4 regions of the Paenarthrobacter sp. NPDC058040 genome follow, and region 1 is predicted to be linked to each of the others. Evidence: riboswitches for the same ligand, from Rfam matches in the RefSeq annotation. Region 1 holds a riboswitch; each other region holds the start of a gene.
What was found. Region 1 has a riboswitch for S-adenosylmethionine ahead of ACFVSJ_RS21755 (LLM class flavin-dependent oxidoreductase). Riboswitches for the same ligand answer to the same signal wherever they lie in the genome.
Positions count from the first base shown of each region.

Region 1 (5,503 bases):
TGCGACGTCGAAGTCGTGGATCTTGCCGAGGTGTTCACGGAGGCGGAGCCCTTCTCCGAGGAAGAAGGCGGTGAAGAGGCCACGCTCGGCCGTCTGGGCGACGCGGCGGAAGGACTCGAAGTCAGTCTGCGAGCCGCTGGCCGGGTCCTTCCAGACCGTGGTGTGGTTGACGCCTTGGAAGAAGACGCCGAACTGGATCTGCCCGTTGCCTGCGATGCGGTGATGCTTGGTCATGGTTCTGCTCTCTGGATGTGTTGCTCTGGGCGGGGCGTGCGCGTCATTCAGGCCGCTGCGTAGCGGTTGGCGGGGCGGGGAAGGCTGAACGCTTCACGAAGCGTTGATCCTGGAGCCGGTGGAACCACCAGGCCGCTCTCGTGCAGGGCGGGCAGAACTTTGTGGGCCAGCTCAGGGAGGTCGATGTCCAGGACGGCAGGCTTGAGGCGGACCCCGTCGGCGGCCGCAAACAAGGTGGTGAGGAGGTCGATGAGGCCCTGCGCGTCGCCGACGTACCGGGCGCCGCCCTGCCATTCTTGGTACGCGTCAAGCTCGGCCAAGCGGTCCTCGGCAGACTGGCCCCGGGAATCAAGGATGACGTCCAGTTCCACGAGGGTCCGCGGCGCACCGGCCGCGGCTGCTGCCTGGGCTGCTTGCGGGAGGGCTTCGGCGGTGTCCGCGGACACCAGTGCCACATCAGCTTCGACGGCGGGAAGCAGGCCGGCGGGGGCGAAGACCACCAACTGGCCCTGCAACGGACGCGGAATGATGGACGGGCCTTTCACCGAGAAACGCTCGCCCTCGAAGTCGGCGTAATGCAGCTTGTTCCGGTCGAGGTAGCGCCCGGTGGCTGCGTCGCGGATCACGGCGTCGTCTTCCCAGGAATCCCAGAGCCTGCGGCTGGCTTGGACCACGTCGGCTGCTTCGCTTGTTGCTTCATGCGCCGGCAGCGGTGTCCGGCCCACCGAACGCGCTTCCTGCTCCACGTTGGCCGCGTTCACCAACCAGCCGGCCCTGCCGTGGGAGGAGTAGTCGAGGCTTGCCAGTTGAGTGGCCACATGGAACGGCTCAGTGAAGAGCGTTCCGGCTTCCGGTACCAGTCCAAGCGAACTGGTGATGGGGGCGGCGAAGGCGGCCCGTTGGATCGCGTCGAGCCGTCCGGCGATACCGGTGCTGCCGGCGTCCACAACGCGCGTGTCCTTGAAGGTGGCCAGATGGAAGCCCGCAATGTCCGCCGCCTGGACGGTCTCACGGATCCGCTGGCCCCCCAACAGTGCCTGCGGCTCATGTAGGGCCTTTCGCCATGCAGCCGGGTGGGCTCCATCGCCGTCGAGCTCCAAGGCCACCACACGTGAACGGAATTCGGGTACAGAGTTGGAAGGCATGATTCTCTCTTTTCAGAGGCCGCCACGCGGCCGGTTGACATTCACTTGCCGCACATGCGGCCAGGTCTGTTTCCGGAGCACCCCGCCACTTAATGCCTGAGGGTTGCCGCAGCACGAGCCGGTCCTTGGCGTGCTGACTCTTGACCTGGGATTGAATCTAGGAGCAGCTCCAAGGAATGTACAAACGGTCCCGACGCGCGGAGTCAACGCGGGAAACACCGCGTCAAAGGGCTGCCAAGTTCGTCATTTTCCGGTATTCCGGGAGCCCGGTGTGACTTTCCGTTGCGCCGGATTGAGCACCATGTAGCCCAGTTGAGCCGGGTGACAACCGGGCTTTGGCACCGCCGTGGGCGTCCGTAGTGTCATGACATGCCGAAGCCATCCGTGACCCCCCTGTCAGTCCTTGACCTCAGTCCCGTCTCAGCCCACCAGAGTTCAGGCGACGCCCTGCGGAGCACCATCGCGCTGGCCGTCGCCGCCGAAGCAGCGGGCTATTCGCGCTATTGGCTGGCGGAGCACCACCTCAACGACGGCGTGGCAGGTTCGGCCCCGCACATCCTGGCGGGCCTCGTGGCATCGGCAACCCGGACCATCCGGGTGGGCACGGCGGCAACCCTGCTGGGCAACTACCGTCCGCTGCAGATTGCGGAGAGCATAGGAACCCTCGCCGCCGTGTTCCCGGACAGGCTGGACCTGGGCTTTGGCCGTTCGGGTCCGCCCAAGTCCCCCAGCGAGCCGGCCCCGGGTTTCGTGGCGCCGGATGCTGTGGACGAGCCGGGCGAACGAGTGGTGGACGGCCTGGTTGTCCCGGCACCCCGCCCGATCTTCGGCGCGGTCCTGCCCCGAAAATTCCGGCTGCAAGGCGAACTCCTGGGCCGCTTCCCCGGGGACACGGACAACTTCGAAAACGATGTCCAGGACATCATCGGCTTCTTCACGGGCGATTACCGCACCAAGCACGGCGAGGAAGTCACGGCCACGCCCGCCCTGGGCCAGGCACCCCAGTTCTGGATCCACGGCTCCACGGCAGGACCCAGTGCCAGGCTCGCAGGCAAGCTTGGCCTCCCCTTCGGCGCCAACTACCACGTGGCCCCGGCCACCGTCCTGGACTCGATCGCGGAATACCGGGCCCACTTCAAGCCCTCGGCGACGCTCCAGGAACCGCGCGTGATCGTCTCCGCCGACGTCCTGGTGGCCCCCGAGGAGTTCAGTGCCAGGCGGCTGGCCCGCGGTTACGCCCAGTGGGTGCACGGAATCCGGAGCGGCCAAGGTGCCGTGCCGTATCCATCGCCCGATGACGCCACCGAATTCACCCTGGACGCCGAAGCCGAAGCATTGGTCAAGGACCGGCTGGACACCCGCTTTGTGGGCGACCCGCAGCAGGTGAGCGAAAACCTGCGGACCCTGCAACGTGCCACCGGAGCCCAAGAACTGTTGATCACGACGATCGCCCATGACCCCGCCGACCGCGAGAACTCCTATCAGTTGCTCGCCGAGGCCTGGGGCCTCTGAAGAACCTGTCCATGACCCACACCGAAAAAAGGAGCACCATGACTACGCAAACGACCGAAACCCAGGAAGACACCCAGCTCATCACCGCGGAGGAAGCTGCCGCGTTGATCCAAGAGGGTGTCCTGCTCATTGATGTCCGCAGCGAAGGCGGCCGCGCCAGCACCGGCGCAGTACCCGGCGCCGTGATCGTGAACCGGGAGCACGTTGCGGAAGACTTCGCGCCGGATTCGCCTCACCGCCTCAGCCAGGTCACCGGGCCCGACCAGAAGATCGTGGTCTTCTGCGGCTCCGTGAACGGCTCGCGTCCTGTCGCTGAGAAGCTCAAGGTCCTGGGGTACGCCAACGCCGTGCACGTGGATGGCGGCTTCCCGGCCCTCCGCGACGCCGGCGTCCCCACCACCGGCCCCACGGCCCCGCCCGCCGAAACCGCTCAGGCGTCCACCGATTCGGTGGCCTCCGAGCGCTGAGTACCTCCCGACGTCGGGCCCGCTGAAACCGGGCCACCGGCGGTTGGTTCCGTTGCCGTCGTCGTGCTTTCCTTCACGGAAACCACGACGACGGCACGTTCGTTTCCGGGGTTGCGCGCCTCGCGGAGCCAGTCGAGTCCGCCGGCCACCAACGCGACGCCCAGCAGGACGCAGCACATGAGGATGCCCTGGTGGAATGCGTCCTTCGCTGCTCCGCCCGTGACGGCACCATGGGCTTGGAGGAACATGCCGGCCGCCGCCGCCGAGCACAGTGCCGCGGCGAACCGTTGGCTGAGCTGGTAGAAACCCGCGGCCACGCCGGCGGCTCCGGCCGGCGCATGGCCCAGCGTGAGGGTTTGGTTGGGTGCCACCACCAGGCCTGTGGCCACCCCCTGCAAAAGCCCGACGACGGCGACGGCAAGTGCCGCTGTTCCGCCGTCGAACTGTTGGACGAACCCGTCCTTGGCTACGAGCGTCGCGAGGCTCCCGACGAGCGCAAAAACTATGCCGCCACGTCCATAGCGGGCCACGAAGCGCCAGCTGAAACTCGACGCCAGCAGCATCCCGGCGGCTTGCGGGGCAAGGATGGCCGCGGCGGCCAAGGGTGCCATGCCGGTGCCGGAGAGGAAGTAGAAGGACGTCACCGCTGCCATTCCCGCGCCCACTCCGAACTGGCACAGCGCCACCACCGTTCCCAGGGCGTACCCCTTGGACGTGGCGAGGGACGCGCTCAGCAAGGGGGTCCGGCCGCGGCGGTGGTACAGGATCTCCCAGCCTGCGAAGGCCAACAATGCCGCGGCGCCGATGCCCAGGGAGGTCACCGCAACCACGCCGGAGCCGTAAATCGTGGGGATCAGGGAGGCCACAACGACTCCCCCGAGCAGGAGGGCGCCGAGGATGTCGATGGATGGTTTGCGGCTGCTGCCGTGTGCCGTTCCTGCTGTGTTGGCTCGACGGGCGCCTGCCGCCCGTGGCAGCAGGAAGAACGCGAGCGGCACCAGGATCATCACCAGTGGAACGTTCGCCAGGAAAAGGATGCGCCAACCGATCGAAGGATCACCCAAGGAGAGCACAAAGCCGCCGATGAGCGGGCCGCACACGGCAGCGGAACCACCGGCTGCGGCGTACGCGCCAAGGGCTTTGGCGCGGTCGTGGCCTGTGTAGATGTCCTGCAAAAGGCCCAGCACTTGCGGGTTGAGGGTGCCGGCGCCGAGTCCTTGAAGGAGCCGGGCCACGATCACCAGCGACGGGTCGGTGGCCAGTCCACCCAGCAAGCTCGAGGCACCGAACACCGTGATGCCCGCGATGAAGAGGGTGCGCCTTCCGACGATGTCACCCAGCCTGCCCGACGGGACCAGGACTACTCCGAATGCCAGCGAGTAGGCTGCCAGGATCCATTGAACCGAACCGGGATCTGCGTGCAGCGAGGCTGACATCGCCGGGACCGCGAGCACAAACACCGATTGATCCAGCAGCGTGATGAATCCCGCTCCCAGGCAAAGCCAAAGGGCGGAACGTTTGGCGTTTGTACCCATGTTTGTGACTCTAGGCTTGCCTCGCGTGTGCCGGCGCATCGCGAGTCACCCGGTTAAGGGGCGTTAATCCGGGTTACTTTTGTGACCCGTTTGTTTCGTTGCCCGCGACGCATCAGCACATGAAACGACGCGTTGCTCAACGCTTTTGGCAGGTGTTCTCCGGCATCCTACCGTTGGCCGCATGACCGCATGACCGCAACCCTCCCCTACCCCCAACGCTCTCTCACCAAACCACCCCTTCAACCAACCGCTCTCTCACCAAACCACCCCTTCAACCAACCGCTCTCTCACCAAACCACCCCTTCAACCAACCGCTCTCTCACCCGACCGCCCGAGCGCTCTAAAAGCTGGTAGTGACGAGACCTGCGACTTGACTGCGTGGGTGACCTCTGATGTTCCCCCGCAGTGAGAGAGGATCCACCCGAAAGGGACGTTTCGTGAGAGAGGATCCACCCGAAAGGGACGTTTCGTGAGAGAGGATCGGGCCGAAAGGGACGTTTCGTGAGAGAGGATCGGGCCGAAAGGGACGTTTCGTGAGAGAGGATCGGGCCGAAAGGACCACCATGACCATCCAACAGACTGCTGCCACCGGCACCTATGTGATCCGCGA
Region 1 covers NZ_JBHVRN010000018.1:76,454-81,956, reverse strand. Annotated here, with positions in the region: gene ACFVSJ_RS21760 (NtaA/DmoA family FMN-dependent monooxygenase) at 1-234, opposite strand, end outside; gene ACFVSJ_RS21755 (LLM class flavin-dependent oxidoreductase) at 282-1,379, opposite strand; SAM riboswitch class IV at 1,416-1,525, opposite strand; gene ACFVSJ_RS21750 (LLM class flavin-dependent oxidoreductase) at 1,749-2,891, shown strand; gene ACFVSJ_RS21745 (rhodanese-like domain-containing protein) at 2,930-3,358, shown strand; gene ACFVSJ_RS21740 (MFS transporter) at 3,322-4,893, opposite strand; gene ACFVSJ_RS21735 (GNAT family N-acetyltransferase) at 5,457-5,503, shown strand, end outside.

Region 2 (5,503 bases), on a different contig from region 1:
GTCGCCGGCTTGGAAGTAAACGGGCTGGCCTTGCGGGCTCCCGGGAACCTGGGGCGTGGCGTCGATGCTACTGAACTTTCCTTCCCGCCGGACTTGCCAGGGTTCGGAAGACCATGCAGCCGCGCTCCGGGATGATGCGATCGATTCAGTCGGGAAGCCGTCCCAGAGGTCTTGCACTGCGGCTACGTAATCCACGGCGTGGATGTAGCGCTCCGAATTCGGCAGGAATCCGCCGCGCCGGAAGTTCTCGCCGGTCCAGGCGTTGTCCGTGGTGACGATGTTCCAGCCTGCACGGCCCGAGGTCAGCACATCCACGGTGGCCAGTCTCCGTGCCAGGTCCACGGGGTCGGAGTAGGTGGTGTTCAACGTGGCAACAAGCCCGATGTTGGTGGTCTTCGCTGCCAGGTACGCGTACAACACCAGGGCATCCGGACGCCCCGTGATGGCGATGTCGTTCAGTTTCCCGAGGTGTTCCCGCAGCCGAAGGCTCTCCCCGAGGAACACGGTTGAGAACAAACCCCGCTCGGCGCCCTGGACCAGTTCGGCGTACTTGTCGAAGTCGTAATAGTCCTCCAGGCGGTCCGTCCTGCTCCAGTCGTAGTTGGGGCTGAACGGTTGGAACAGCGCCAAATGGATGCGGGCCTCCGGACGGACGTAGTCGATGCTCATGCTGGCTCCTTGCTGGTGGCGAATGAGTTCACGGGCTCGGGCAAGCCCAAGGATTCCCGGAGCGTGGTCCCGGCAGCCGGAGGCACGAAGACCCCGCTGGAGATGAGGCCCGGGATCACCTCGGCGGTGATCACTTCCAGTTCGGCGTCCAGGACTGCGGGCAGCAGCCGCACGCCATCCACGACGCCGGACAGTTCAGTCAGCAGGACGCGCAGGCCTCCCGCGTCCCCCACAAAGCGCAAGACGTCCGGCGCTGACGGCCACGGCGAAGCCGAGTCCAGCGCGTGGAGGCGTTCGTCCGCCCATAGGGTGCCGGCGTCGAGCACTACCTCCAGGTCAGCCACGACGCGAAGGTCGCCCCGCCGTCGTTGTTCCGCCGCGGCGGCGGCGACACCCGCGACAGTGGCTGCACTGACCACCACTACGTCGGGCAGCTCAGCAGCCAACTGTGCGGGACGTCCGAACACCACAGGCTGGCCCTGTGGCGGGCGGGGTGTGATGGACGGGCCTTTGATGGAGAAGAATTCGCCTTTGAAGTCCGCGTAGTGGAACCTGTCCAGGTCCAGGAAGCGGTTGTTGGCGGCGTCGGCGATGAACACGCCGTCTTCCCACGTGTCCCATAGACGACGGGTGGCCGCGACTACCTCTGCGGCCTCGCGCTGGACCACGTTCCGGTCCTGGACCGGTTCCGAACCATAGCTCGCGGCGATCGCCGGCGACTCCAGCGCCTCGGCCAGCCAGCCTGAGCGGCCCCTCGATGCCCAGTCCAGGCTGGCCAGTTGGTTGGCAAGGTGGAATGGCTCCGCATGGATGGTGTTCACGGCGGGAACCAGGGCCAGCCGGTCCGTCATGGCAGCCACGAACGCTGCGACTTCCACGGTGTCCAAGCGGCCCGTCACGTTGGGGCTGCCCTGCCCAGTGCCGTCGCGGAAGGTGGCGAACGTGAAGCCGGCGGCTTCGGCCTTCGACGCGACGGCGGCGAAGCGCTTTGGCGTTAGCAGCTCCGTCGGTGGGTGGTTGGCCTGGCGCCAGGCAGCGGGGTGGGCTCCATCGCCGTCCAGTTCAATGCCGAGTGCAAACTTGCTCATGGAATTCCCCTACTTCCAGATCGCGCGTACGTATTGCTTTTGCCACAGCTGTTCTGCCGGCTTGTGCCCGAGTTCGTGCGCGGCCCGCAGCCCAAACGCCGGGTCCGCCAATCCGGCCCGGCCGACGAAAACTGCATCGGCAGTTCCCGATGCGACAATCCCTTCGGCTTCCTGCGGCGACGTGAGGAGCCCGACGGCGGCAACCGGCACCTCCGCTTTGGCGCCGATGTGCTGGGCGAGCGGCACTTGATAGCCCGGACCGAGCGGAATCCCGGCCGGAAGGATGCCGCCGCTGGAAACATCCACCAGATCTACCCCGTGCTCCCGCAACCAGCCCGAAACTTCGGCAGTGTCATGGACAGTGAGGCCGTTCTCCAGCCAATCCGTGGCCGAAAGCCGGACGAAGAGTGAAGGGCCCGTGGTGCCCAGGACCTGCCGGACGGCGTCCACAACCTCCAACAGCAGCCTGGCCCGGTTTTGGAGCGGGCCGCCGTAGTGGTCCGTGCGTTCATTGGAGAGAGGAGAGAGGAAGGTGTGCAGGAGGAAACCATGCCCGGCCTGGATTTCGACGACGTCGAACCCGGCACCGCGCGCACGGACGGCGCTGGACGCGAAGTCTTCCACGATGCTTCGTAGTTGCGCTTCGGTGGCCTGCTTTGGTTCGGGCGATCCGGGGAAGGCCAAGGGGGAGGCAGAGATGGGAGTCCACCCGCCGTCTTCAACAGGCAGGGGGCCCGGTACCGCATCCCACGGGGAGCGCAGGGACGCTTTCCGGCCTGCGTGGGAAAGCTGGATGCCGATCTTGGTGCCGCGTTCGTGGACGAAGTCGACGATGTCCTGCCAGGCCTGCTCCTGGTTGTCGTTCCACAGGCCGGTGTCGCCCAGGGAGATGCGGGCTTCCGGGGAAACAGCCGTGGCCTCGGCGAAGATCAGGCCGAAGCCGCCCGCTGCCCGTGCCCCGAGGTGGACCAGGTGCCACGGTCCCGGGATGCCGTCTTCCGCGGAGTACTGGCACATCGGTGAAAGCCAGAGCCGGTTGGCGAACGTGCGGTGCCCGAGGGTGATGGGTTGGAAGAGGCTGACTCTGGTTTGCGTAGCTGTTTGGGGCGCGTTCATGCAGCTCCTCGTGCTTCAGGGGCCGCAGACAGCCGGCTCGACATTCGCTTGCCGCAGGCGCGGCCAGGTCTGTTTCCGGAGCACCCCGCCACTTCAATGCCTGAGGGTTGCCACAGCACCAGCCGGTCCTTGGCGTGCTGACTCTTGACCTATGGCTCGAATCTAGGGCGGGCCCGGGCGGGCCAACAAACACGGTGTCTTGCGGCGTCAAGGGGAGAAATGGCGCGTCAAGGAAGGGCGCATTGCGTAACGATTACCGCATCGACGTGGCCTTTCACTGCTTCGCCGTGAGGACCCTTTGCCTCGTCCTCGATCGTCCAGGGCCGCGGCATCTGTAATTGTAAGGATACTTATTATAGGCTGGTACTGGAGAGGCATTCTGAGCGGCCAGGTGCCCTGCGTGAGGTCAATGATGCCAACCCCGAACGCCGACGCCCGTCGGAGCGTGCCTGTCCGGCGGCTCGTGATGCAATGAAAGGGGTTTGGCCGTGGGAGCTGAAATGCCATTGGCCGATGAATTGGTTGGAGTTTTTGCGCGTGCATCCCAAATGCTCCTTAGTGAGGAAACCGTCTCCAGCGCTCTGGGGCTGATCACCCACGCCGCCGTGTTGGCCGTCGACGATGCCTCCGGTGCGGGGGTGTCGCTGATGGATGCCGACGGCAGGCGCAGCAGTACCGCTTCGACAAGCAGCCTGGTTGCCCGGGCTGATGCGCTTCAATACGAACTTGGCCAGGGCCCGTGCCTGACAGCTTGGGCCTCCGGCCAGCCGGTGAAGGTCGACGATCTGCGCACCGACGGGCGCTGGCCTGAATGGTGTGCGGCGGCGGCGGATCTGGGGTTCCGTTCCTGCGTGAGCGTTCCGTTGCTTTCCAGTGACCTCGCCTTTGGCGCCATCAAGATTTACTGGGAAATGCCCCAGTACTCCTCTCCCCGCCTGATACAGCTCCTGGAGGTCTTTGCCGCGCAGGCCTCGATCTTCCTGATCAACGTCCAGGCCCGCGAGCGCGTGGCGATGCTCAGTGATCAGCTCAAGGCGACTCTGAGCCAGCGTGAGACCAATGGCACAGCCAAGGGAGTCATCATGGCCAGGCTTCACTTGAGCGAGGGAGAGACCATACTGCATCTGATCGCCAGATCAAGCAGGGAAGGCCGGCCGCTGCACGAAATTGCGCAGGAAGTAATCGAGGCGTTGCCGGGGCTCGGTTCGTGACCGGGGGTGAGCCATGGCGGTCCGTGGAGGCGAGGACGAACAACGAAGACGCTTCAGGATAGCGTTCGAGGCGGTGGACCTGACGCTGGAACAAGTCTGGATGGCGTACTTCGGCGTTGGTGGCATGTCCGGCATTGTCGAAGTCCAGGCCTATCTTTACGGGGCTTTGAGCCTTCCCTCGATCGAGCGGGACTTGCTGGCCCATGCCTTGAACGAGACGCTCGACGCCAAGGGCCTTAATGGGCATCGTGCCAGTTACAGCCACGAGGACTTCGGAACGGACGACGACGGCCTGGCGGGCGGCGCGCTGTAGCGTCGCCGGCGTCGGTGGCTTCTATGCACGACCTGCGGTGCGAAGCTCGCCATCATGCCGGGCCTGCGGTGGGGCTGGGTGGACCGTCGGGCGACTTGGAGGAGTCCAGGATGTCGATCGCGATCTCGCGGAGGCGCCGGTTGCTGTTGACGGATGCCAAATGCAGAAGGGATGAGGCCTTCTCCCGACCGCATTGGTTCTGCAGCATGATTAACGACACTGCTGCCTCAACAACTGCACGGGACTGCAGGGCCGAGCGGAGGTGCTCCGGGAATGGCTCGGGCACGTGGATCCGCAACGCGAGCCGCAGGCTTTTCGAGATCACGGCTGCGTGCCGCTGGACTGCCGCGACGGTGAATTCGTCAAAGACCCCCGGACTCAGTGCGTAGCAGTTCAGCGCGGCGCGTGAAGTCGTGCGCGTTTCAATGGGGACAGCCAGAACCGAGCGAACCCCTTGGCCGGCCACGGCGGCCGCATATTGCTCCCAGCGTTCGTCGGCATCTAAATCGTCAACCAGCACGGTGGTCTGGCTGCGCAACGCTGTCAGGCATGGCCCGTCGTCGTATGCGTACTGTTTTTCGTCAAGGCGGCGGGCCTTCGAGGTGCTGCTGGCTACCGTGGCGGGTGAGCCGTCGTGCTCAACGGTGATGGCGCAAAGCATGGCCTCCCCGCTTCCCAGCAGTGATGCCGAGATGATGGTCAGGCCAAGAAGGAACTCCGAGAAGCCCGGACTCTCCAGCAACAGATCCTGTAACTGCCCAGGGTTGGAGCAGTTTCATCGTCAGCCATGATGCCCCTGATCCACGACAGAACGCATAATCATTGCGTCAGGTCGTTCCCCAGCGCGGCCGGGCGCTCCAAGACGACAGGACAGAAGGCCTTGGATCCTGGACCGGGACATCTCGCGGAATATCCCATCACCTACGCTACGCTCCAACCACGTTTTCCACACGGTTCAATCAGGTGCGGCGCCCTGGACTGATGATAAGGATACTGATAATCCTGTAGGAAAGACCCGAAACCACCGTTGGAAGGTTGCTCCATGACAGTAAGCAATGCGACCACCACGAGGACCTCCTCCGCCCGCTGGCTGAAAAGTACGGCGA
Region 2 covers NZ_JBHVRN010000013.1:13,159-18,661, forward strand. Annotated here, with positions in the region: gene ACFVSJ_RS17890 (NtaA/DmoA family FMN-dependent monooxygenase) at 1-669, opposite strand, end outside; gene ACFVSJ_RS17895 (LLM class flavin-dependent oxidoreductase) at 666-1,757, opposite strand; gene ACFVSJ_RS17900 (NADH:flavin oxidoreductase/NADH oxidase) at 1,767-2,873, opposite strand; SAM riboswitch class IV at 2,913-3,023, opposite strand; gene ACFVSJ_RS17905 (GAF and ANTAR domain-containing protein) at 3,374-4,084, shown strand; gene ACFVSJ_RS17910 (hypothetical protein) at 4,098-4,397, shown strand; gene ACFVSJ_RS17915 (GAF and ANTAR domain-containing protein) at 4,450-5,139, opposite strand; gene ACFVSJ_RS17920 (hypothetical protein) at 5,433-5,503, shown strand, end outside.
Region 2: linked by a shared signal. The riboswitch ahead of ACFVSJ_RS17900 (NADH:flavin oxidoreductase/NADH oxidase) and the one ahead of ACFVSJ_RS21755 (LLM class flavin-dependent oxidoreductase) in region 1 are both predicted to bind S-adenosylmethionine.

Region 3 (5,503 bases), on a different contig from region 1:
ACCCATGGAGAGCGCACCCGCCAGGAGTCCGGCCACGCCACTCATCAGGACCACGGCGCTGGAAACACCCGTGGCGGCCATGCCCATGACCAGTGAGAGGTTGCTCACCAGGCCGTCGTTGGCGCCGAAAACGGCTGCGCGGAACGTACCGGACAACCTGTTGCGGCCGCGGGTTGCAAGGCCCCGGACAACTTCCTCGTGGATTTGTTCGTCGGCCACCATGGCCGGGGTTGCGTAGGGGTCCGTGCCGTAGGGGGAGCGCCCCTCAGCGCGTTGGGCAAGGGCCAGGACGAAGACTGAACCGAAATGCCGTGCCAGGAAACCAAGGAGCCGGCTGCGTGCGGAGGCTGCCTTGGGCATCCCTGCGTGTTCCCCGAGGAGCTTGAGCCAGTGGGCTTCGTGCCGGCCCTCAGCTTCGGCCAGGGCAAGGAGGATCTGGCGTTCCTCGCCGTCCCGGCGTTGCGCGAGTTCGCGGTAGACGGCAGCCTCGGCCCGTTCGTCCGCCAGGTACTGACGCCAGCGGCGGATGTCCGACTGCGTGGGCGTTCGAGGGATTTCTTCTTCGGGGCGGGAATCCGGAGCGGGGCTCGACGGACCATGGGATTCCTGGTGCTGTTGCACTGCTTCTCCTGTGCTCGGTGGGACGGTTACGGCCCCTTTGCACCGCCCACTGTACCGCTTATTTCCGCGGATTTTCGGCTGGTATTCCTCAACAGGAATGTTCGGCATGCCTTAATTCCGGCCCTTTTGGCACCGGAGCTCCGGCGCTGCGGAACCCTGCCTTGACCCCTCCCAAAGGCGGTGCTCAGATGGATAGACAGGGGCGGGGCATTTCCCGCATTTCGGTCAGTGGACCGCTTGGCGCGGCCCATGGGACGGAGGTTGAAACATGAGCACCGAATCACATCCGCACCACCCGGAACGGGCCACCATCGAATCGGATCCGGCCTACGACTACAACGAGGACCAGGAAGTGGATGAGGCCTGGACCGAGGACGACGAAGTGGCCGACGACGACGAACGCGTGGTGCCGCTCGACGGGCCCGAGGAAGAATTCCGCGGGGACGGCGACGAGCTTTAGGCCTCGTTGAGGGAGCGCAGACTGAATCGCCGTTCGCGCCCGGCGATACGTCCGACGGCGGCCACAGTCACCATCAGCGTCCGCGATGTGGAACACCACTGTGCGGTGCGGACGGACCGTGCCAACGCGTCTGCGAGGATCCTTGGCTCAGGATGGTGAAAGCTCAGTGCTTCGCCGCCAACAAACAAAGTCACCGCCCCTCCGACGAGGTCGACGGCGGGAATCACCGGAACAGTTTCGGCTGCGGTGAGGCTCGGGATCGGGAGGCCGGGTTCAGCTTGGTACGGCACGGACTTCTCCTTGGTGGAGTGCTCTTGCCCGCCCGGTTGTCTCTGGTCCGGTACGGGCCGCTTCCTCATCCGAACCACCCGTGAACATGGGGTTGGTGCGTGGCCAGTCGGAGCTTGGCGCCACATCTCTTGAAGCTGGGTCCTATCCTAAGCCCTTGCCGCTGCGGGCCCGCTCTGTTCCGTTGTGTGGCCCGCTCAACGCGCTTCGCGCCGGTTTTAGCACGCAGACCCGGCCCCGCAACGCGTGACTGGGGACGAAACAAACGGCGGCACCACCCGCGAAGGGTGATGCCGCCGTCGTGAATTGCTTTGGGTTGCAACCGCCTAGGCGGCAGGAGTGGTGAGTTCCTGGTCGGCCACCCGGGTTCCCGCAACACGGTCCGTCCAGGCTTTCATCACTGCGGGGTCGGTGGGCTTGCTGAACAGCGAGACCAGCACGTAGACCACAGCAGAGGCGATCAGGCCGTAGTAGATCGGTTCGTTGGCGTAGATTCCGTCCAACGGAGCCTTGGCATTGATCTCCAGGACGATCATGGTGCCGAGGGTCACTACCGAACCCACGGCCATGGATGCCGCTGCTGCCACACCCGTACCGCGCTTCCACACCAAGCCGCCAATGATGGCTACCAGGAGGCCGCCCACCAGGATGTCGTAGGCAATGGTCAGCGCGGCCACGACGTCCTTGGTGCTGATCGCGATGATGATCGCCACGATGCCGAGTCCCAGGACCCAGTAGCGGTTGGCCTTGACGTCGTGCTCCGGGTTCTCGGTGTCGTCGGTGTTGATGGTCTTGCCGAACCAGCTGGCCACGAACGGCACAACGTCTGCACGGGCAACCGTTGCCGCAGCGATCAGGGCGCCCGATGCGGTGGACATCATGGCTGCGACGGCTGCGGCCAGGACCAGGCCACCGATGCCGATCGGGAGCAAGTGCGTGGCAACTTCGGCGTATACGTCGTCCTTGGCCTTGATCTCAATGCCGGACAGGGCAACGCTTGCGGCCATGCCGATCAAGGCGCCGGCCAGACCGTAGAGGATGCAGTAGACGCCGGCCGTGGCACCGCCCCAGCGTGCAACCGTGGGGGTTTTGGCCGTGAAGACGCGCTGCCAGATGTCCTGGCCGATCAGCAGGCCGAGTGTGTAGACCACGAAGTAGGTGATGATCGTCTGGATTCCGATGCCATCGATCTGGAAGAAGCTGGCGTCGACGCGCTCGCGGATTCCATCCAGGCCACCAGCGGCATTCATGGCGAAGGGCAGCATGAGGAAGAAGATGCCCACCGTCTTGATGACGAACTGCACCTGGTCAGCCAGGGTGATTGACCACATCCCGCCGATGGTCGAGTACACGAGGACGATTGCGCCGCCGATGGCGATTGCCAGCCAGCGCTCCCAGCCGAAGAGGACCACGAAAATCGTTGCGTAGGCACCGGTGGAGGTGGCGCAGAGCATCAGCGTGTAGGCGAGCATGACGATGCCGGAAGTCTGGGTCGCCTTGCTGCCGTAGCGCAGGGTCAGCATCTGGGACACGGTGTAGATCTTGAGCTTCTGGATGGTTCCGGCAAACAGGAGGCTAAGCAGCAACACACCCGAACCGATGGCCACCACGAGCCACATGCCGGAGATACCGAATTTGTAGCCCAGGCCGACGCCGCCGACGGTGGATGCGCCACCCAGGACGACTGCGGCCATGGTGCCGGTGTAGAGGAACGGTCCCAGGCGGCGGCCGGCCACCAGGAAGTCGCTGTTGTTCTTGGTGCGGGACTTGCCCCACCAACCGAACGCCAGCATGGCAAGCAAATACACCACCACAATGGCGATGTTGATGAACGAAGAGTCCATGAGTGGCTCCTTGGAGCTGATGCACGGAGGTTGGGGTATTCGACGATACTCCTGCAGGGCGTCGAAGTCTCTGTGCTGACGAACGGAGGTTTGGACGTGTGTTGTGTGCCTCACAGACAACACTTGTTGCCTATGAGGATATGTTGTGATGGGAGTAACAGTCAAGGTGCTTTGGTCATGGTTCCGCGGATTCTGACTCTTTGCCGTTGCTGTCCGGCTACTATTGGCTCCAATGACAGGGCCTCACGGACGGGCCTGAAAGGTTTTGTGAATGAAGGCTCTACCCGTTGAACCCAGCAATGTTCCTGTTGCCATCGGTTCCAGAATCCGCGCAGCCCGGCAGGCGCAGCGGCTCACCATTGAGCAGGTTGCAGACGCTACGGGACTGACCAAGGGCTTCCTCAGCAGGGTGGAGCGGGACCTTACTTCACCATCGGTGGCCTCGCTCGTGACGCTGTGCCAAGTGCTCTCGGTGTCTGTCGGGGATCTCTTCGCGGCGCCGGAGACCCACCTGACCCGACGCGATGACGGGCCGCGCATTTCCCTGGGCGGCCAGGGCATTGTGGAGCGGCTGCTCACGGCGCGTTCCGAGCGAAGGCTCCAGATCCTGCAGGCGACCATTGAGCCCCGGGGGCGTGGCGAGAACGAGCTCTACGCGGTGGACTGCGACGTTGATGTGCTCCACGTGGTGAAGGGCAGGATCAAACTGATCCTGACCAATGAGGAGTACGACCTTGAGGAAGGGGACACGCTTTCCTTCCCGGGCCGCGAGCCCCATACCTGGATCAACCCCACCGATGAGACGGTCGAGGTGCTGTGGGTCCTGGTGCCCGCGGCGAGCCGGTAGTTTTCCGCGGGTTAGCCCACGTGGACCCAGGGGCGCCTGGTGATGTCCGGTTCGGCTTCCCGCAGGACCTCGCGGGTCACGGGCGCGATTTCACCCTCGCCGAAGAACAGGAACTTGCTCAGGTTTGAGATCGGGTTGCCCTCGGTCCAGCGGAAGTAGATGTGCGGCATGAAGCCCGTGACATCGCGGATATGGAGCAGTACCGCGGCCAGGGTGTTGGGCACGTTGTTGCTGTGGACTTCCAGGATCTTGAAGCCGTGGCGTTCCTTGCCCACTACCTGTAGTTCCTGTTCGAAGTCCGAGCTGTCGTCCACGATGATCTCGATGAAAAGGGCGCCGCAGTCCTTGGGCAAGTGGTTCGCTTGCTGGGCGTGTTCGAGTTTCTCCTGGTACCGGTCTGCGCTGAGGCGCTTGGGCTCGTGGGCGATGATGCGCACGGGGCCATCGGTGTTGTTGGCGGTGAATTCGAGTGCCTTCTCATCCATCTTGATGTGGGTGGCGCGCAGCTCGAACGCGCGGCGGATACGGGAAATGAAGCTGACCACCATGATGCCCAGGATGAACAAGGCAGCGATCTTGAGGCCGTCCGGGCGCTCGATCGAGTTGACCACCGTGGTGTACACGAAGACGAGCGACACGATGCCGAAGCCAATGAACTGTGCACGTTGCTTCTTGCCCCGCGCGGACAGGGTTACGGCGATGGAGGCTGAGGTAATCAACACCAGCACGCCCGTGGCATAGGCGCCGCCCTGGGCATTGACGTCGGCTTGGAAAATGACGGTCACTGCGAAGGCGATGACGGTGAAGACGAGGACCAAGGGGCGCAGTGCCCGGGCCCAGGCGGGAGCCATGCCGTAACGCGGAAGGTAGCGCGGGACGAGGTTCAGCAGCCCGGCCATGGCTGAGGCGCCGGCGAACCAGAGGATGGCAATAGTGCTGATGTCATAGATGGTTCCGAAGCCGTCGCCAAGGAACTTGTGGGCCAGGTAGGCCAAAGCGCGCCCCTCGGCCTTGCCGCCGGACTCGAATTCGGCTGCGGGAATCAGCATCACCGTGGTGAAACTGGAAGTGATCAGGAACGAACTCATGATGATCGCGGCCGTGGTCAGCAGGCGGTGGGCGCCCTTGATCCTGCCCGCAGGGTTGGCATCGGTGTCCGTGGAACGGCCCTTGATCTGCGGCATGACGGCCACGCCGGTTTCGAAACCGGACAGGCCCAACGCCAAACGCGGGAAGACCAGCAGGGCCAGCCCGATCATCATTAATGGATCCCCGTGGGAGGTGGTCAGGGCGCTCCACCAATCGGTGACCACGTGGGATTCGGTGAACAGATGGCTGATGGAAACGAAGACCACCACCAGGTTCAACGCCAAAAAGGCAGCCACGAGCACGACGGCAACGTTGATGGCTTCGCGGAATCCGCGGAGGAACACGATGCCCAGT
Region 3 covers NZ_JBHVRN010000011.1:47,022-52,524, reverse strand. Annotated here, with positions in the region: gene ACFVSJ_RS16245 (VIT1/CCC1 transporter family protein) at 1-621, opposite strand, end outside; gene ACFVSJ_RS16240 (hypothetical protein) at 890-1,081, shown strand; gene ACFVSJ_RS16235 (hypothetical protein) at 1,078-1,371, opposite strand; SAM riboswitch class IV at 1,387-1,506, opposite strand; gene ACFVSJ_RS16230 (sodium:solute symporter) at 1,696-3,213, opposite strand; gene ACFVSJ_RS16225 (helix-turn-helix domain-containing protein) at 3,485-4,060, shown strand; gene ACFVSJ_RS16220 (APC family permease) at 4,072-5,503, opposite strand, start outside.
Region 3: linked by a shared signal. The riboswitch ahead of ACFVSJ_RS16235 (hypothetical protein) and the one ahead of ACFVSJ_RS21755 (LLM class flavin-dependent oxidoreductase) in region 1 are both predicted to bind S-adenosylmethionine.

Region 4 (5,503 bases), on a different contig from region 1:
ACCGTGCCTGTGTTGGTTCTTTCGGCCATCCGCCACGCGATCGTCGAGGAAGTGATCGTGGTGGGCTACCTCCTGGACCGGTTCGGCAAGTTCGGCTGGAGCACCCCGGTAGCGATCGTCGCCAGCGCAGTCCTGCGCGGAAGCTACCACCTCTACCAAGGGTTCGGTCCCTTCATCGGCAACGTCGTGATGGGCCTGGTGTTCGCGTGGATCTACACCAGGACCAAGCGCGTGATGCCCCTGGTGATTGCCCACGCCTTGTTGGACATCGTGGCCTTTGTGGGCTTCAGTCTGTTCGGCAAGTCGGTAGGCTTGGGCTAGTGCCCCAGTTGTGCGGGCGTGGGCTTAAAGGTATTCGGCCGCCATCTGCAGGTGACGTCATTGGCACCCGCTGATGGCGGCCGAAGTTTATTGCAGGGTGCGTCAGATAGTGACGGCGCCCGAGGCGGTTTCGAAGGTCACGGACATGATGCCGGGCGTACCGTGGGGAGCCATCCACTGGACAGCAACGTCCTCAAGCGGCTTCTCCACGGGTTCGCCCAACCATTCGGTGACGCGTTCCGCCGAGCCCGCGATGGTGAGGCTGGACATCTTGACGTCGCTCTCGTAAACCTTGGACGGGTGCAGGCCGGGATCTCCTTCCCACTTGAGCAAGTACGGAACCTGCGGATCCGCGATCAAGCCGAGAATACCGATCTGCTGCCATACGAGTTCGCGGCCGTCCGGGAACTTACGGTTGCCCGGTACTGCAGCACGGCCCAGGCGTTCTTCGAACGGAGCGAGGTCGTCAACGGCGACGCACCAGCCCATCCAACCGCCGCCGGCCGCCGAGCGTGCCCGGACTGCCTGGCCGAAGGGTGCCTTATCCGAAGCGGGGTGGTCCAAGACCTCCACGACTTCAAGGTATTTGTTGTCCGCAAGGGGAATGATCATGTTCCGGGTACCGAAGCGCGGGTGCACTCCGCCCCGGACTGCGTCCACTCCCAGTGCTGCGGAAATTCGTTCTGTCGTGGCCAGAAGGCCATCTCGTTCACAAGCGTAAGAGACGTGATCCATGCGCATGGCTTCATCTTGGCACTTTGTGATTCGGGTCTCAGCTAAGTCAAGCCTAACTAAGGTGGGATGTTATGGAAGCGTCATGCCGGGACGCCGCAAAGACGCGAAATGACCGAAAAATACTGTCTTCGTCACAAAGCTGTGCAATGCTCCCGCCGCTTCCTAGACTGGCCGCAGTTCCAAGCATCCGCTGCCCACCAAACCCATGCGCTGTACGAAGAGGAGAACGCAATGTCCCAGGGATGGTCCTTCGAAACCCGCCAGATCCACGCCGGCCAGGAACCGGACTCCGCCACCGGAGCCCGCTCGCTTCCGATCTACCAGACCACGTCCTTCGTGTTTCCCAGCGCCGAGAGTGCGGCCAACCGCTTCGCCCTGGCCGAGCTCGCCCCGATCTACACCAGGATCGGCAACCCGACGCAGGACGCCGTGGAACAGCGCATCGCCAGCCTGGAAGGCGGCTTGGGTGCCCTGCTCCTGAGCTCCGGCCAAGCCGCGGAAACGTTCGCGATCCTTAACATCGCAGAGGCCGGCGACCACGTGGTGGCAAGCCCCAGCCTGTATGGAGGCACCTACAACCTTCTGGCCCACACGCTGAAGAAGTTCGGCATCTCCGTGACATTCGTCGAGGACCCGGACAACCTCGAGCAGTGGCGCAACGCCGTCCAGCCCAACACCAAGCTCTTCTTCGGCGAAGTTGTCTCCAACCCGCGCCAGGATGTCCTGGACATCGAAGGCATCGCCAAGGTTGCCCATGAGGCCGGCGTCCCGCTCATTGTGGACAACACGCTGTCCACGCCGTACCTGATCCGTCCCATCGAATGGGGCGCGGACATTGTGGTCCACTCCGCCACCAAGTACCTCGGCGGGCACGGTGCAGCGATCGCCGGCGTGATCGTGGACTCCGGCAACTTCGACTTCGGCCAGGACCCGGAGCGCTTCGCCAACTTCAACACCCCGGACCCGAGCTACAACGGACTCGTCTATGCCCGTGACCTGGGCAAGGACGGCGCCCTCGGCGCCAATCTCTCCTACATCCTCAAGGCCCGCGTCCAACTCCTCCGCGACCTTGGCTCGGCAGTCTCGCCGTTCAACGCCTTCCTCATCGCCCAAGGCCTGGAAACGCTGAGCCTGCGCGTGGAGCGTCACGTAGCGAACGCCACCAAAGTGGCGGAATGGCTCGAAGCCCACGACGACGTCGAATCCGTCGCCTTTGCGGGGTTGCCGTCCAGCCCTTGGTATGACCGCGGGCGCAAGTACGGTCCCCGGGGTACGGGCGCCGTGGTGGCCTTCAACATCAAGGGCGGCGTGGAAGCCGGCAAGCGCTTCGTGGACGGCCTTGAGCTGCACTCACACGTTGCGAACATCGGCGATGTCCGGTCCCTGGTCATCCACCCGGCGTCGACTACCCACAGCCAGCTGACCGTGGAACAGCAGGCCGTCGCGGGAGTCACCCCGGGCTTGGTGCGCCTGGCGGTCGGCATTGAACACGTGGACGACATCATTGCCGACCTCGAAGCCGGCTTCCGCGCCGCGAAGGGCGCCTGAGCCGCACCCGCAGTGAAAAGCGGTGGCGCCGCCAGGTCGACGATAATTCGCCTGGCAGCGCCACCGGGTGCTCTTTCGTGAACGAAGCTGCCCCAAACCGTCACACAGCTGTCACATTCTTCGCCAGAACAGCTGTGTCTTTCCTAAACTCTTACGTATTAGGTCATGAGTGCCAGTGACAGCCCCGGCTTGCTGGCCGGCAACCCTCCTCCGCGGTGGGGTGCCCCGGGTGAAGACCTGGCCTGCCGCATGAAAGGCGGTGGGCAAGCGCGAGGTTAGGTGTCAAAGGAATGACCATTACTGCTACAGCCCTTCCCACATCCGAAGAAGCGGACGGAACCGTCAAGTACGCCCACGTGGGCCCGCTGGAACTTGAAGCCGGCGGCTTCCTTCCCGATGTTGTCCTGGCCTACGAAACGTGGGGCCAGCTGAACGCCGATGCCTCGAATGCCGTCCTGGTGGAGCACGCCCTGACTGGCAGCACCCACGTAGCCCGTGGTGCCACGGATGAGGACGGTTGGTGGGAGCAGTTGGTTGGCCCGGGCGCCACGATCGACACGGACCGGTTCTTCGTCATTTCCATCAACATCGTGGGCGGCTGTTACGGCAGCACGGGACCGTCCTCCGAGGCCCCGGATGGAAAGCCGTGGGGTTCGAGGTTTCCGCTGGTCACGCTTCGTGACACCACCGAGGCTGAATCCCGCTTGGCTGACGCCCTCGGGATCCGTGCCTGGCACTCCGTGATCGGCGGTTCCATGGGCGGCGCACGGGCACTGGAATGGGCCGTGACGTTCCCCGGACGGGTCAAGCGCTGCGCCGTCGTTTCGGTGGGCGCCTACAGCACGGCGGAGCAGATCGCCTTCGCGCAGTCGCAGACGCTGGCGATCCGCCAGGATCCGAACTTCAACGACGGCGACTACTACCACGGCGCCGCACCCGAAGCCGGTCTTGCGTTGGCCCGTCGGATCGCCCACATCACGTACCGCTCGGCGCTGGAGCTGGACGTCCGCTTTGGTCGCGAAGCCCAGCACCAGGAGACTCCGCTCGCGGCAGCGATCCTGGGAGAACGCGGACGCTACCAAGTGGAGAGCTACCTCGACCACCAGGGCACCAAGCTGGTACGCCGCTTCGACGCCAACAGCTACATCGCCATCACCGAGGCCCTCATGAGCCACGATGTCACGCGAGGACGCGGAACGCTCCAGGAAGCCCTGGGCCGCACGACTGCGGAGTTCTTCATCGCGGCCGTGGACACGGACAGGCTCTACTTCCCGGCCCAGTCCCGGGAACTCGCTGAGGCGTTGCCGGGGGAGGTTCCCGTGCACGTCATTGAAGCGCCCATCGGCCACGACGGGTTCCTCACGGAAATCGGCCAGCTCTCGGCACAGCTGAGGGAGTCCTTCTTCGCCTGAGCGTCAGACCAGCTTGGCCTCCATGCCGAGGAAGCTGCCGTAGCGTTCCACTTCGGCTTCGAGGGCCCGCTGGACCGATGGCGTGTCGGGCTGGTTCAGGCGCACGTCCAGTTCACAGGTGTCACCGGCGAAGCCGTGGCGCCACCAGCCGCCCAGCCTGCCATCCAGCAGTACGACGTGCATGGGTCCACCGTTTTCCGGGAAGTACGGAGCGACCCCGCCAAGGTAATGCCTGGATTGCGAGTAGCCCATGACGTACTCGTCGTAGCACTGGATGAGGTCTATGCGGGGGAGTGCGGCGGCCGGGCTGCCGTCGCCTGCCTCGCCGGGCCCGGCCAGTTCCCCGGCGGCCAGGTAGAAGTCGAGCCCGTCGACGGCGAGGGTTGCCAAGGCGCCCGGGGCGATGTCCCTGGCCACGTCGAGCCCGCGGCGCACGTCCTTCATGGTCAGCCCGGACCACGCCGAGCAATCCTTGATGGTTGCCGGACCACGGCTGGCGAAGTACCGCAGGGCCAGTTGCCCCAGGGCCTGGTCACGTTCGGCCGCATCGAGGACAGCTGGACCCGGGTGGGGAACGCGCTCGTCGAACAACGCATAGGTTTGTTTGAGGGCGCCCCCGGCCGAACGGATGGGTGTGCCGCTGACCAGGATCCTGCTGATCTCGGCGTGCATGAGGTGGTAGACGAATCCAAGTCCCTTGCCCGGGAATCCGGCTTCCTCCAGCACGGCGGCGAGTTCCTCACGGGTCTTATGGGCGCCGCCGGCTACGGCGTCAGCCAGGATGCTGCCGCTCCGTTCGGCCGAGGAAGCGTCCACGCCCGTCTGCCGGTACATCCCCTTGTTTCCCTGGTGCAGCCGTTCTGCCGAGAGGGCCATGAGCCAGCCGAGATCGTCCCGGTGCACAAAATGCCACGTGGGCCGGAGGATGTGGGTGCGCAGGATGGTGCCGTCCGACACGGAGTCCTCCACAGAGGCCGCGCTCGTGCCCGGGGTCCTTTGCGCCAGCGACCACCGGGCGTAGGGAAACTCCTGGGCCTGGACCGCCAGGAGGTTGCGCACGGCGCCAGCGGCATCGGGGGCGAAGGGCGCGCGCAGTTGTTGCCGGCGCAGCCGGAGCCGCACGACGTCGTCGGGCTGCAGCGCCACCACGTCAGCCGCGCGGCAATCCGGTGACATTCGGCCCGAAGACGGGTCCCGGCGTCGGGCGTTTCGGCGTGATGCCGTCCCCCGAGGACTGGTGCCGCAACCTGCGGATGACCCATGGGACAAAGTACTCCCTGGCCCACACCAGGTCCGATGAACGCGCTTCACGCCACGTGCGAGGTGGCAGGGGCTTGGGGACCAGCGGTTCCAGGGTATGGGGGACATTCAACGCTTCAAGGACCATCATGGCTATGGTGTGGTGGCCCAGCGGTGAGAAGTGAAGGCGGTCCTCGTCCCACATCTGGGTATCAGCCAGTTGCCGGAGGGACCACATGTCGGCCACG
Region 4 covers NZ_JBHVRN010000001.1:448,550-454,052, forward strand. Annotated here, with positions in the region: gene ACFVSJ_RS01915 (CPBP family intramembrane glutamic endopeptidase) at 1-321, shown strand, start outside; gene ACFVSJ_RS01920 (VOC family protein) at 424-1,062, opposite strand; gene ACFVSJ_RS01925 (bifunctional o-acetylhomoserine/o-acetylserine sulfhydrylase) at 1,288-2,604, shown strand; SAM riboswitch class IV at 2,766-2,880, shown strand; gene ACFVSJ_RS01930 (homoserine O-acetyltransferase) at 2,895-4,016, shown strand; gene ACFVSJ_RS01935 (winged helix DNA-binding domain-containing protein) at 4,020-5,156, opposite strand; gene ACFVSJ_RS01940 (SGNH/GDSL hydrolase family protein) at 5,167-5,503, opposite strand, start outside.
Region 4: linked by a shared signal. The riboswitch ahead of ACFVSJ_RS01930 (homoserine O-acetyltransferase) and the one ahead of ACFVSJ_RS21755 (LLM class flavin-dependent oxidoreductase) in region 1 are both predicted to bind S-adenosylmethionine.